Regions from separate parts of the Leifsonia stereocauli genome, predicted to be linked through region 1. Evidence: predicted binding sites of a transcription regulator. Region 1 holds the regulator's gene; the other holds the start of a gene.

What was found. The regulator LexA, encoded in region 1, represses DNA repair genes until DNA is damaged. The targets are predictions, from matches to a motif close to TCGAACANNTGTTCGA.
Region 2: recA (recombinase RecA) is a predicted target of LexA. The motif match lies at 2,278-2,293, and genes of this name have one in related genera.

The regions. Positions count from the first base shown of each region.
Region 1 covers NZ_JBCAUN010000002.1:1,103,170-1,109,344, reverse strand. The annotation lists gene priA (bifunctional 1-(5-phosphoribosyl)-5-((5-phosphoribosylamino)methylideneamino)imidazole-4-carboxamide isomerase/phosphoribosylanthranilate isomerase PriA) at 1-76, opposite strand, end outside; gene hisH (imidazole glycerol phosphate synthase subunit HisH) at 155-787, opposite strand; gene hisB (imidazoleglycerol-phosphate dehydratase HisB) at 784-1,395, opposite strand; gene AADV74_RS14040 (histidinol-phosphate transaminase) at 1,398-2,483, opposite strand; gene AADV74_RS14035 (LysM peptidoglycan-binding domain-containing protein) at 2,536-2,892, opposite strand; gene lexA (transcriptional repressor LexA) at 3,157-3,870, shown strand; gene metE (5-methyltetrahydropteroyltriglutamate--homocysteine S-methyltransferase) at 3,977-6,175, opposite strand, start outside.
Region 2 covers NZ_JBCAUN010000001.1:1,428,703-1,434,877, reverse strand. The annotation lists gene AADV74_RS06990 (FtsK/SpoIIIE family DNA translocase) at 1-291, shown strand, start outside; gene pgsA (CDP-diacylglycerol--glycerol-3-phosphate 3-phosphatidyltransferase) at 293-922, shown strand; gene AADV74_RS06980 (CinA family protein) at 915-1,424, shown strand; gene AADV74_RS06975 (helix-turn-helix domain-containing protein) at 1,567-1,875, shown strand; gene AADV74_RS06970 (DUF3046 domain-containing protein) at 1,998-2,222, shown strand; gene recA (recombinase RecA) at 2,513-3,604, shown strand; gene AADV74_RS06960 (regulatory protein RecX) at 3,643-4,272, shown strand; gene miaB (tRNA (N6-isopentenyl adenosine(37)-C2)-methylthiotransferase MiaB) at 4,289-5,902, shown strand; gene miaA (tRNA (adenosine(37)-N6)-dimethylallyltransferase MiaA) at 5,886-6,175, shown strand, end outside.

The DNA.
Region 1 (6,175 bases):
GGCGGACGGCCTTGCCATCGGCGACGTCGACGGCGGGAAGCAGCACCAGGCCGGGCGTGGAATGGAAGTCGCTCATGTCATCCTCGGTTCCTCGCGGCGTACGGCCGCGCGTTGATAGTACGCCCGGGTGGGCGAGGGGGTCGGCGGGCGGAGCTCAGTCGCGGAGCGATCCGATCCAGTTGCGGAGCAGGCGGATACCGGCCTCGCCCGACTTCTCGGGGTGGAACTGGGTGGCGGCCAGCGGTCCGTTCTCGACCGCCGCGAGGAAGCGGCCGCCGTGCTCGGCCCAGGTGACCTGGGGTTGCGGGAACGGGGGCATGACGTCGAGCGTCCAGGCCTGAGCGGCGTAGGAGTGAACGAAGTAGAACCTCTCGTCGCGGATGCCGTCGAACAGCACCGAATCCTCGGCGGCGTCGACGGTGTTCCAGCCCATGTGCGGCAGGACGGGGGCGTCGAGCTGGGTGACGACACCTGGCCACTCCCCCAGGCCCTCGCGGTCGACGCCGCGCTCGATGCCGCGCTCGAAGAGCACCTGCATGCCGACGCAGATGCCGAGCACCTTCCGGCCACCGGCGAGCCGGCGATCGATGAGTTCGTCACCGCGCACGGCCTTCAGGGCGTCCATGACGGCCGAGTACGCGCCGACACCGGGAACGAGGAGGCCGTCGGCATCCATCACGGCACGGCGATCGTGGGTGATCTCGACCTCGGCTCCGGCCAGCTCGACGGCCTTCGCAGCCGAGTGCACATTGCCCGAGCCGTAGTCGAGGACGACGACCTTCGTCACAGGGCTCCCTTGGTGGACGGGATGCCGACGACGCCGGCATCGAAGGCCTTGGCCTGGCGGAAGGCGCGCGCGAAGGCCTTGAACTCGGCCTCGGCGATGTGGTGCGGGTCGCGCCCGCGCACCAGCTCGAGGTGGACCGTGAGGCCGGCGGCGAAGGTGATCGCCTCGAAGAAGTGGCGCACCATCGATCCGGTGAAGTGGCCGCCGATGAGGTGGAACTCGAAGCCTGCAGGCTCGCCGAGGTGCACGAGGTAGGGCCGACCCGAGATGTCGACGACGGCCTGCGCGAGCGACTCGTCGAGGGGCACGAGGGCGTCGCCGTAGCGGGCGACGCCGCGCTTGTCGCCGAGGGCCTCGCGGATGGCCTGGCCGAGCACGATGCCCGTGTCCTCGACCGTGTGGTGCACGTCGATGTCTGTGTCGCCGCTGGCCCGCACGGTGAGATCGGTGAGCGAGTGCTTGGCGAAGGCCGTGAGCATGTGATTGAAGAACGGAACCGTGGTCTCGATGTCGCTCGTGCCTGTTCCGTCGAGGTTCACGGACAGGTCGATGTTCGATTCGCTCGTCGCGCGCACGGCACGGGCCGTGCGGGGGGCAGTCTCACTCATGCTCAGATCCTATTCGGCGCGTGGTCGGCGATGGCATCGAGGAAGGTCGTGGTCTCGGCCTCGGTGCCTGCGCTCACCCGCAGGGTGTGCGGGATGCCGACATCGCGCACGAGGATGCCGCGGGCCAGCAGCGCCTCGAAGACTGCGTTCGGGTCGTCGACCCCGCCGAACAAGACGAAGTTGCTCGAGCTGCGGAAGGCCTGGAAGCCGAGCTCACCGAGCCTGTCGACGATGCGGTCGCGTTGGACCCGGATGTCGTCGACCATGGCCAGCAGTTCCGGCGCGTGCGCGATGGCGGCGGTCGCTGCTGCCTGGGTGAGCGCGGACAGGTGGTACGGCAGCCGCACGAGGCGCAGCGCATCCGTCACAGCGGTATCGGCGGCGAGGTAACCCAGCCGCACCCCCGCGTAGGCGAATGCCTTGCTCATGGTGCGGGAGACGAGCAGGCGCGGCCGGCCGTCGAGCAGGGTGAGAGCACTGTCCTCACCGTCGTGCGCGAACTCGGCGTATGCCTCGTCGACGAGCACGATGCCGTCTGCGGCGTCGTACACGGCCGCGATGGTCTCGAGCGAGAGGGGGGTGCCGGTCGGGTTGTTGGGCGAACAGAGGAAGACGATGTCGGGCTTGTGCTCCAGAACCGCAGCAGCGGCGGACTCGGGCGAGAGCTCGAAGTCGGCGTCGCGCGCCGCGCCGATCCAGGCCGTGCCGGTGCCCGAAGCGAGCAGCGGGTACATCGAATAGGTGGGGACGAAGCCGAGCAGAGTGCGTCCCGGACCGCCGAAGGCCTGCAGGACGTGTTGCAGTACCTCGTTGGATCCGTTCGCCGCCCAGATCTCGTCGCGGGTGAGGCCGTGACCGAGGTAGCCGGCGAGGGCGTCGCGGAGAACGCTGAACTCGCGATCGGGGTAGCGGTTGACGCCCGGGATGACCTCGCCGATGGCCGCCAGGATGTCGGTGGCGACGGCATCCGGAATCGGATGCGTGTTCTCGTTGACGTTGAGGGCGACCGGCACGACCTTCTGCGGGGCGCCGTACGGGGTGCGCCCTCTCAGGTCGTCGCGGAGGGGGAGCTCATCGAGAGTCGTCACTCCATCAATCGTACCGGCGGCGTTCGCCGTGTTACGAAGCCGGCGCCCGCCCTCAGTACCGAGCCGGGATGGCCAGACGCTGACCGGGTTCGATCTCAGTGTCGTCGAGCTGGTTGAGGCTGACGATGTCGGCGATGACGTCGCGGGGATCGGCCGTGGGTGCCAGGGCCTCGGCGAGCTGCCAGAGCGACTGCCCGGACTCGACGGTGACGTAGGCGAAGGACTGCCCGGTCTGCTCGCCGCCCGCTGCGGCGATGCCGCCATTGAGCGCGAACACGAAGGCGCCGACCACTATCGGCAGAGCCGCGAGAGTGGTGAGAACGGCGCGGCCACGGCGGGTGAGGTGCAACCTGGTGCGGACGACAGGCAGCGCGGCGGGAGCGGCGGTGGTGTAGGCGTACGTGCTCATGGAGTCCTCCAGATGGTTTTCGCATCTGGCCCTCGGCCGGGAGGGCCAGATGCGAAGCTGTGTTCCGAATGTATCTTCGATTCTTCGAATACTCAAGCATTGTCTTCGTATGTGGAGAGAATTTCTTTCTCGACACACTCGAACAGATGTTTGTCGTACGCCATTCACCCGGATACAGTTCGAATGGCTGGTTGCAAGGCAATCAGCACCCACTGACACTCGTCGGCTGGAGGTTCGATCCGTGAAGAGAAGAAGGTGAGCGCAGTGGCCAACGACACAGAGTCGTCGAAGGACCGCGGGGCATCGGAGCGCGGTGGAACCCGCCGGCGCAAGAGTCTCAGCGCCAAGCAGCTCTCGATCCTCGAGGTCATCCAGCGGTCAGTGAGCCAGCGGGGCTACCCGCCGAGCATGCGCGAGATCGGCGACGCCGTCGGCCTGTCCTCTCTGTCGAGCGTCACGCACCAGCTCAACCAGCTCGAGCTCAGCGGATACCTCCGCCGCGACCCGAACCGCCCCCGTGCGCTCGAGGTGCTGATCGAGGTGCCCTCGACGGAGTCGAACCCCGCACCCGATGACGGCTACGCCTCCCCCGCTCCGATGGGCGACGCGGCCATGGTTCCCATGGTCGGACGCATCGCCGCCGGCATCCCCATCACGGCCGAGCAGCAGATCGAGGAGGTGTTCCCGCTCCCCCGCCAGCTGGTCGGGAAGGGCGAGCTGTTCATCCTCAAGGTCGTCGGCGACTCCATGATCGACGCCGCCATCTGCGACGGCGACTGGGTGGTCGTGCGCCAGCAGAACACGGCCGAGAACGGCGAGATCGTGGCGGCCATGCTCGACAGCGAGGCGACGGTCAAGGTCTTCCGCCAGCGCGACGGCCACACCTGGCTGCTGCCGCGCAACTCCGCCTACGAGCCCATCGTCGGCGACTACGCCGAGGTGCTCGGCAAGGTCGTGGCGGTTCTGAGGTCGGTGTAGGGCGTTTCTGGCTCCGTTTCGGACGCGGACTTCGTCCGGTCCTCAACGAGCGGTGCACTGAGCAGGCCCACCTCCAGAAGGAGGTGGGCCTTCTCGCATCCGTTCGCTAGACGGGACTGCCGACGGATGCCCGCACGCCGCGGGTGGCCTCGAGCATGTTGCGCAGCGACGCCACGGTCTCGTCGTAGCCGCGCGTCTTGAGCCCGCAGTCGGGGTTGATCCAGAGCTGGCGCTCCGGGATGCCGTCGAGGGCGCGCTCGATGAGCTCCGTGACCTCGGCGACGCTCGGTACCCGAGGAGAGTGGATGTCGTAGACACCCGGTCCGATGCCGTGATCGAATCCGCTCGCCTCGAGGTCGACGACCACCTCCATGCGGCTGCGCGCGGCCTCGATGCTGGTCACGTCGGCATCGAGGCCACGGATGGCGTCGATGATCACCCCGAACTCCGAGTAGCAGAGGTGGGTATGGATCTGAGTGGCGGCGGCGACGCCGGCCGTCGCGAGCCTGAACGACCCGACCGACCAGTCGAGGTAGTCGGCCTGGCGGTCGCGCTCGAGCGGTAGAAGTTCGCGCAGCGCAGGCTCGTCGACCTGGACGATGGCGATGCCCGCGGCCTCGAGATCGGCGATCTCGTCGCGGAGAGCGAGGGCCACCTGACGGGCTGTATCACCCAGCGGCTGGTCGTCGCGCACGAACGACCACGCCAGGATCGTCACGGGGCCGGTGAGCATGCCCTTGACCGGCTTGGACGTGAGCGACTGCGTGTAGGCCGACCACTCGACGGTGATGGGCTTCGGGCGTGAGACGTCGCCCCACAGGATCGACGGGCGCGTGCAGCGTGAGCCGTATGACTGCACCCAGCCGTGCTCGGTGACGTCGAAGCCGTCGAGGTTCTCGGCGAAGTACTGCACCATGTCGTTGCGCTCCGGCTCGCCGTGCACGAGCACGTCGAGTCCGATCTCCTCCTGCAGCGCGACGACGCGGGCGATCTCGGCGCGCATCTCGGCCACGTAGTCGGCCTCGCTCAGCTCGCCACGACCGAGTGCGGCTCGGGCTCGGCGGATCTCGCCGGTCTGAGGGAACGAACCGATCGTCGTCGTCGGCAGCGGCGGCAGGTCGAGGGCCTGCTGCTGCGCTGCGACCCGCACCTCGTAGTCGTCGCGGGCGAAGTCGACGTCGGACAGCACGGCGGCGCGAGCGCGCACGGCGCCATCACGCACCCCGGAAGCGGAGAGACGCTGGGCGAGGGCGACGGATGCCGCATCCAGCGCGTCGGCGATGGCGGGGCGGCCGTCGATCAGCCCAGCGGCCAGCGTGGCGACCTGCTCGACCTTCTGGTCGGCGAAGGCGAGCCACCCGCTCAGGTGGCCGAGCTTCGTCTCGTCGTCGACGTCATGGGGCACGTGCTGCAGCGAGGTGGATGTGGACACGGCCACGGACGGCGAGAGCTCGAAGGCCGCCGCAGCACTCTCGAAGGCGCCGGCGAGGTCGCCGCGCCAGATGTTGTGGCCGTCGATGACGCCCGCGACGATGGTCTTGCCCGCGAGCGCCGTGCGAGCGGCATCCGTCAGCCCGATCGGAAGCGAACCACGCACGAGGTCGAATCCGATCGCCTCGACGGCGGATGCCGCCAGCACGTCGACGGCGTCACCGAGGCTGCCGTACGGGGCTGCGACGAAGATGGCCGGCCGCGAAGCCAGTCCTCCGAGCACCTCGTAGGCCCTCTCGAGGGCGTCGAGCTGTGCGGCACGCCCTACGGGAATGGACTCGTTGACCAGCCCGGGCTCGTCGAGCTGCACCCAGTCCGCTCCGGCGGCCGCCAGCCGCTCCAGGAGCTCGGCGTAGACCGGGAGCAGGTCGGCCAGGCGGCTGATCGGCTGGAAGCCGGCGGGAGCACCCGTGGCCGCCTTCGCCAGCAGCAGGAAGGTGACGGGGCCGACGAGCACGGGGCGGGTGATGAGCCCGGCGTCTTTCGCCTCGATGAACTGGCGCACGATGCGGTCACTGGCGAGCGAGAAGGTCGTCTCGGGGCCGATCTCGGGCACGAGGTAGTGGTAGTTGGTGTCGAACCACTTCGTCATCTCGAGCGGCGCGCGGTCTCCCTCGCCCCGGGCGAGTGCGAAGTAGCCGGCGAGGTCGATGGCTCCGTCGGCGTCGACGAGGTCGGAGAAGCGCGGGGGGATGGCGCCGACAGCCACGGCGGCATCCAGGACCTGGTCGTAGAAGGAGAACGACTCGGGGATGGCCGAGTCGGTGCGTCCGAGGCCGAGCTGAGCGAGCCGCTCGCGCGTGGCCGTGCGCAG
Region 2 (6,175 bases), on a different contig from region 1:
GAGGGATCGAAGGCCCGCGACGTGCTCGTCACGGCCGAGCAGCTGCCCGGCGTGCTGGCCCGCCTGCGCGGCGAGGACGACGGGTCGGCGCCGGCGCCGAGTGCGGCATCCGCTGCCCCGTCAGCCCCCCAGCAGACGACGGTGCAGCAGACGGTGCAGCAGGGTTCTCAGCCCACCGGAGCGCCTGTCGACCCCTACGGTGACGACCCCGTCGCGCGCATGACCGAGGGCTATCCTGAGGAGGAGGGCGATTCCGACGAGGACGCCTGGAACCTGACCGGCAGGGACTGACATGGCTTCGCTCGACGCCGAGGTGCCTCGCGCCTCGAACTGGAACCTGCCCAACCTGATCACCGTCGTGCGCATCCTGCTCGCGCCGCTGTTCTTCTGGATGCTGCTGGTCGACAACGGTGCCGACGGGGCTCTCCGCTGGTGGGCCGCCATCGTCTTCATCGTGGCCATCGCCACCGACGGCGTCGATGGGGCCATCGCCCGCCGACAGGGCCTCGTGACCGACCTCGGGAAGATCCTCGACCCGATCGCCGACAAGCTGCTCACCGGTGGCGCCCTCGTGTGCCTGTCGATCCTGGGCGAGCTGTGGTGGTGGGTGACCATCATCATCCTCGTGCGCGAGGTCGGCATCACCGTGTGGCGCATGGTCGAGCTCTCCCACCGCAACGTCGTTCCGGCGTCCCGGGGCGGCAAGCTCAAGACCATCGCGCAGTCCATCGCCATCTCGCTCGCGCTCGTTCCGCTCTGGACCGTGCTCGGCGACTGGATCTTCTGGGTCAACTGGGTGGCCATGGGCATCGCCTTCGCCCTCACCGTGTGGTCGGGCGTCGAGTACCTCGTCTCGGCGTGGAAGCTGAAGCGCGCCCTGCCCGCCGCATCGTCGGGGTCGACCTCGGGAACGGATGCCTGAGCCCATCGTGCGCGACGCCACAGCCGAGCTCATCGCCGAGCTGACGCGCCGCGGACTCACCATCGCCGTCGCGGAATCGCTCACGGGCGGCCTTCTCGCTGCCGAGCTGATCCGCATTCCGGGGGCATCCGTCGTCGTCACAGGGGGAGTGGTGGCGTACAACACGGCCATCAAGCACAGCGTGCTGGGCGTGGACGCCGACCTCCTCAGTGAACACGGCGCCGTGCACCCTCGGGTCGCCGAGCAGATGGCGACAGGGGTGCGGACTGCCCTCGCGGTCGACGGACGTGAAGCCGACGTCGGCATCGGCACGACGGGCGCTGCCGGCCCCGATCCACAGGATGGCCAGCCCGTCGGCACCGTGTTCATCGGCATCTCCATCGATGAGCGGACGCAGGTGCTCGAGCTCGCTCTCGACGGCGGTCGGGCGGCCATCCGCGCCGCCGTCGTGACCGCGGCGATCGCCGCTGCTCTCGACCTCCTGCTCGACACGGCGGAATAACCTGCGTTAACTCGCCGTTACATCGGGCGTATTCACAAGAAAACGCCGGAACAGCGCAGTACGCTGGAGTAACGGAGTACCTGTCGTACTCTGTATCAACTCACCCGCACCGGGGTGACTGGCAGCACAGAAGGGGGTTCCAATGATTCTGGTTCGTCAGGAAATCGGCGATGTTCTCAGGGACTTCCGTCTGCAGAAGGGCCGCACGCTCCGTCAGGTGGCGAGCAAGGCCAGTGTCGCTCTCGGCTATCTCAGCGAGGTCGAGCGCGGACAGAAGGAAGCGTCCAGCGAGATCCTCGCATCGGTTGCCGATGCGCTCGACACTCCGATCTCGGTCATCATGCGCGAGGTGGGCGACCGCCTGGCCGTGCTCGAGGGGATCAACCCGATCCCCGACACAGTGCCCGAAGACCTCGTCGTCGACTTCGACGCCGAGCTGCTCGTTCGCTGAGTCCCGCATACATCAAGAACGCCAGCCGGTCATCGACCGGCTGGCGTTTCTTTCCCCTTTTCGTGTCCCGTGACCGTGGCCCAGCACCGCGCATCCGGGTCGCCTCGCCCGTGGAGTGATCTGTGAAGTCCAGCGAGTTCCGCCTCGCCGTGCAGGAGGAGTTCGGCGACGCCTACGGTCGCTCCCTCCTCCGCGACCTCGTACTGCCCGACCTCGGCAATGTCACCGGCGATGAGGCGCTCGCAGCCGGCACCCGCCCGCGCGACGTCTGGTACGCCCTCTGTGCTGCGATGGACGTGCCTGAGAACCGCCGCCACGGCGCCGGGCTTCGGGAGCCGCGCCGCTAGCTCGTTCCGCGTGCGGCATCCGTTGTCATCGTCGACGACACGCCGCTCCGACGTCTCGAACGGATGTTCGGATCTTGCTAGGCTCCTCAACAGCAGCGAATCGAAGACGGACAGTCCACTGTCGTCGGGGTCATCCGAGCAATGTCGGAGGCTCGGCGTAGCGTCCTTTCCATCAGCGATGAACTGCTGACTGCCTTGTCAGTCGCGTGCCCGGTTCATGAGCGCCAAGCTCTAGCCTCACGCGACACGACAGCCTAGAGGCGACGGAATATCGACAGAAGGAGACCATGATGCCCTCAGCTGCAGACCGCGAGAAGTCACTCGAGACAGCTCTCGCCCAGATCGACCGCCAGTTCGGCAAGGGGTCGGTCATGCGCCTCGGAAGCGATGAGCGCGCACCCGTCGCCGTCATCCCGACGGGTTCGATCGCGCTCGACGTCGCGCTCGGCATCGGGGGACTCCCGCGCGGCCGCATCGTGGAGATCTATGGTCCGGAGTCGTCGGGTAAGACGACCCTCACCCTGCATGCCATCGCCAACGCCCAGCGCGCCGGTGGCATCGCGGCCTTCATCGACGCCGAGCACGCGCTCGACCCCGAGTACGCCAAGAAGCTCGGCGTCGACATCGATGCCCTCCTCGTCTCGCAGCCCGACACGGGTGAGCAGGCCCTCGAGATCGCCGACATGCTCGTGCGCTCCGGATCCATCGACCTCATCGTCATCGACTCGGTGGCGGCGCTCGTGCCCCGCGCCGAGATCGAGGGCGAGATGGGCGACTCGCACGTCGGCCTCCAGGCCCGCCTCATGTCTCAGGCCCTCCGCAAGCTCACCGGTGGTCTCAGCCAGACCAACACCACGATGATCTTCATCAACCAGCTGCGCGAGAAGATCGGTGTGTTCTTCGGAAGCCCCGAGACCACCGCCGGCGGCAAGGCCCTCAAGTTCTACGCCTCGGTGCGCCTCGACATCCGTCGTATCGAGACACTGAAAGACGGAACCGAGGCCGTGGGCAACCGCACTCGCGTGAAGGTCGTCAAGAACAAGATGGCTCCGCCGTTCAAGCAGGCCGAGTTCGACATCCTCTATGGCGTCGGAATCTCGCGTGAGGGCTCGCTCATCGACTTCGGTGTCGATCACGCCATCGTGAAGAAGTCGGGTGCCTGGTACACCTACGACGGTGACCAGCTGGGCCAGGGCAAGGAGAACTCGCGCAACTTCCTGCTCAAGAACCCCGACATCGCCCTCGAGATCGAGAACAAGATCCTCGCCAAGCTCGGAGTCGGCATCGCCGGTGCCGCAGCGAAGGCCGCGACCGACGCGGCTCTGGCCGCCGAGGTTCCGGCCAATGTGGAGTCGATCACCGCGAAGCGCAAGGGCGCCTAGCTCTACAGCACCATCCAGACGAGACCGGGGAGAGACATATGCCGTCGAACAGCAGCACGAGCAACAGCACGGGCGGCACAGACGAGCGTCTCGCCCCGGTCTCGTATCTTCCCTGGGCCGGGGCCGAGACCGACACCGATGCCGCGGCAGACGAACTGGTTCCGCAGCGCCGGGTTCCCGGGGTCGACCCCGAACGCGACCTGCTCGAGGCCGAGAACGTTCTCACCAGGCGCCTGCGTGGCCGCTCCCTCTCCGTGGCCGAGGCGCGTGCGGTGCTCGTCGAGCTCGAACTCGACGAGGGCGCCGCCGAAGATCTCATCGAACGGTTCGAGCGAATCGGCTACCTCGATGACACCCGCCTGGCCGAGCAGATCGTTCACACTCACCACGAGCGCAAGGGCCTCGGCCGTTCCGCCGTTGAGGCCGAGATGCGGCGCCGCAAGCTCGACCAGCACGCCATGAGCGCCGTGCTCGACGAGCTCTCGGTCGATGAGAGCGGCCCCGCGACAGAGCTCGCCGCCGGCAGGCTCAGCCGCATGAGTTCGCTCGACGACGAGACCGCCGAGCGCCGCCTGCTGTCCTTCCTCATGCGCAAGGGCTACTCCTCGAGCGTGTCCCGTGAGGCCGTCAAGACGGCCTTCTCGGCGATCGGGCGACGCGCCCGCTGAACGTACACTGGTCTGCATGAGCAGTACCGTCGTCAGCAGTGAACCGACCGTCATCGCGCCGTCCGTCGCGGCGTTCGACGACGACGGTCGGGCACGCACCTTCGAGGTGCGCACCTTCGGCTGCCAGATGAACGTGCACGACTCCGAGCGCCTGAGCGGATCGCTCGAGGCTGCAGGCTACGTGCGTGCCGTCGACAGCGAGCCCGACATCGTCGTGATCAACACCTGCGCCGTGCGCGAGAACGCCGACAACAAGCTCTACGGCAATCTCGGCCACCTCGCCTCGGTCAAGAAGCGCCACGACGGTATGCAGATCGCCGTCGGAGGATGCCTCGCCCAGAAGGACAAGACCACCATCCTCGAGAAGGCGCCGTGGGTCGACGTGGTCTTCGGCACCCACAACATGGGCGCCCTTCCGCGGCTGCTCGAACGTGCCAGGCACAATGATGAGGCCCAGCTCGAGATCCTCGACTCCCTCGAGACGTTCCCCTCGACGCTGCCCACCAAGCGCGACTCCAGCTACAGCGGCTGGGTCTCCATCTCCGTCGGCTGCAACAACACCTGCACCTTTTGCATTGTGCCGTCCCTGCGCGGCAAGGAGAAGGATCGCCGCCCCGGCGACGTGCTCGGCGAGATCCAGGCGATCGTCGACGACGGAGCGATCGAGGTGACCCTCCTCGGGCAGAACGTGAACTCCTACGGCGTCGAGTTCGGCGACAGGCTGGCCTTCGGCAAGCTGCTGCGCGCGGCCGGGGCCATCGACGGTCTCGAGCGCATCCGTTTCACCAGCCCGCATCCGGCAGCCTTCACCGATGACGTCATCGACGCCATGGCCGAGACCGACGCCGTCATGCCGCAACTGCACATGCCGCTGCAGTCGGGCTCCGACCGCATCCTCAAGGCCATGCGGCGCTCCTATCGCTCCGAGAAGTTCCTCGGAATCCTCGACCGCGTCCGCGCGAAGATGCCCGACGCCGCCATCAGCACCGACATCATCGTGGGCTTCCCCGGCGAGACCGAGGAGGACTTCCTCGAGACCATGCGCGTCGTCGAACTGGCCAGATTCGCGACGGCCTTCACCTTCCAGTACTCCATCCGCGCAGGCACCCCGGCGGCGACCATGGCGGACCAGGTTCCCAAGGCCGTGGTGCAGGAGCGCTACGAGCGCCTGGTCGCCCTCCAGGAGCGCATCTCCTGGGAGGAGAACCAGAAGGTCATCGGCCGCGAGGTGCATGTGCTCGTCGCCAACGGCGAGGGCCGGAAGGACGCAGCGACGCATCGCCTCAGCGGCCGGGCCGAAGACAGTCGCCTCGTCCACTTCGAGGTGCCTCAGGGCTCCGTCCTTCCCCGGCCCGGCGATATCGTCTCGGTCGTGGTCACTCAGGCAGCACCGTTCCACCTCATCGCCGACGCCGTGCCGGGCGAGCCCCTCCGCATCCGCCGCACCCGCGCCGGAGATGCCTGGGACCTCGCTCAGGCCGAGTCCTGCGGGGTGCCTGCAGGCGACGCAGCGGGCGGTGCAGGCTCGACTCCCGGCACGGTCTCCCTCGGCCTCCCGACGCTGCGCGCAGCCACGCGCGTCGACCTCGGCCTGACCGCCGCTCACGCTCCAGGTGACCACGCGCACTGATGCGGCGGCGCTGCCGCTCATCGCCGTGGTCGGCGCCACCGGCACAGGCAAGTCAGCGCTCGCCCTCGACATCGCTGAGCAGCTCATAGCCGACGGGCTGTCCGTGGAGATCGTCAACGCCGACGCCTCGCAGCTGTACCGCGGCATGGACATCGGCACGGCGAAGCTCCCGCCGAGCGAGCGTCGCGGCATCCGTCACCACCTCTTCGACGTGCTCGAGGTGACCGAGGAGGCGAGCGTCGCGCGGTACCAGACCGAGGCGCGCGCCGTCAT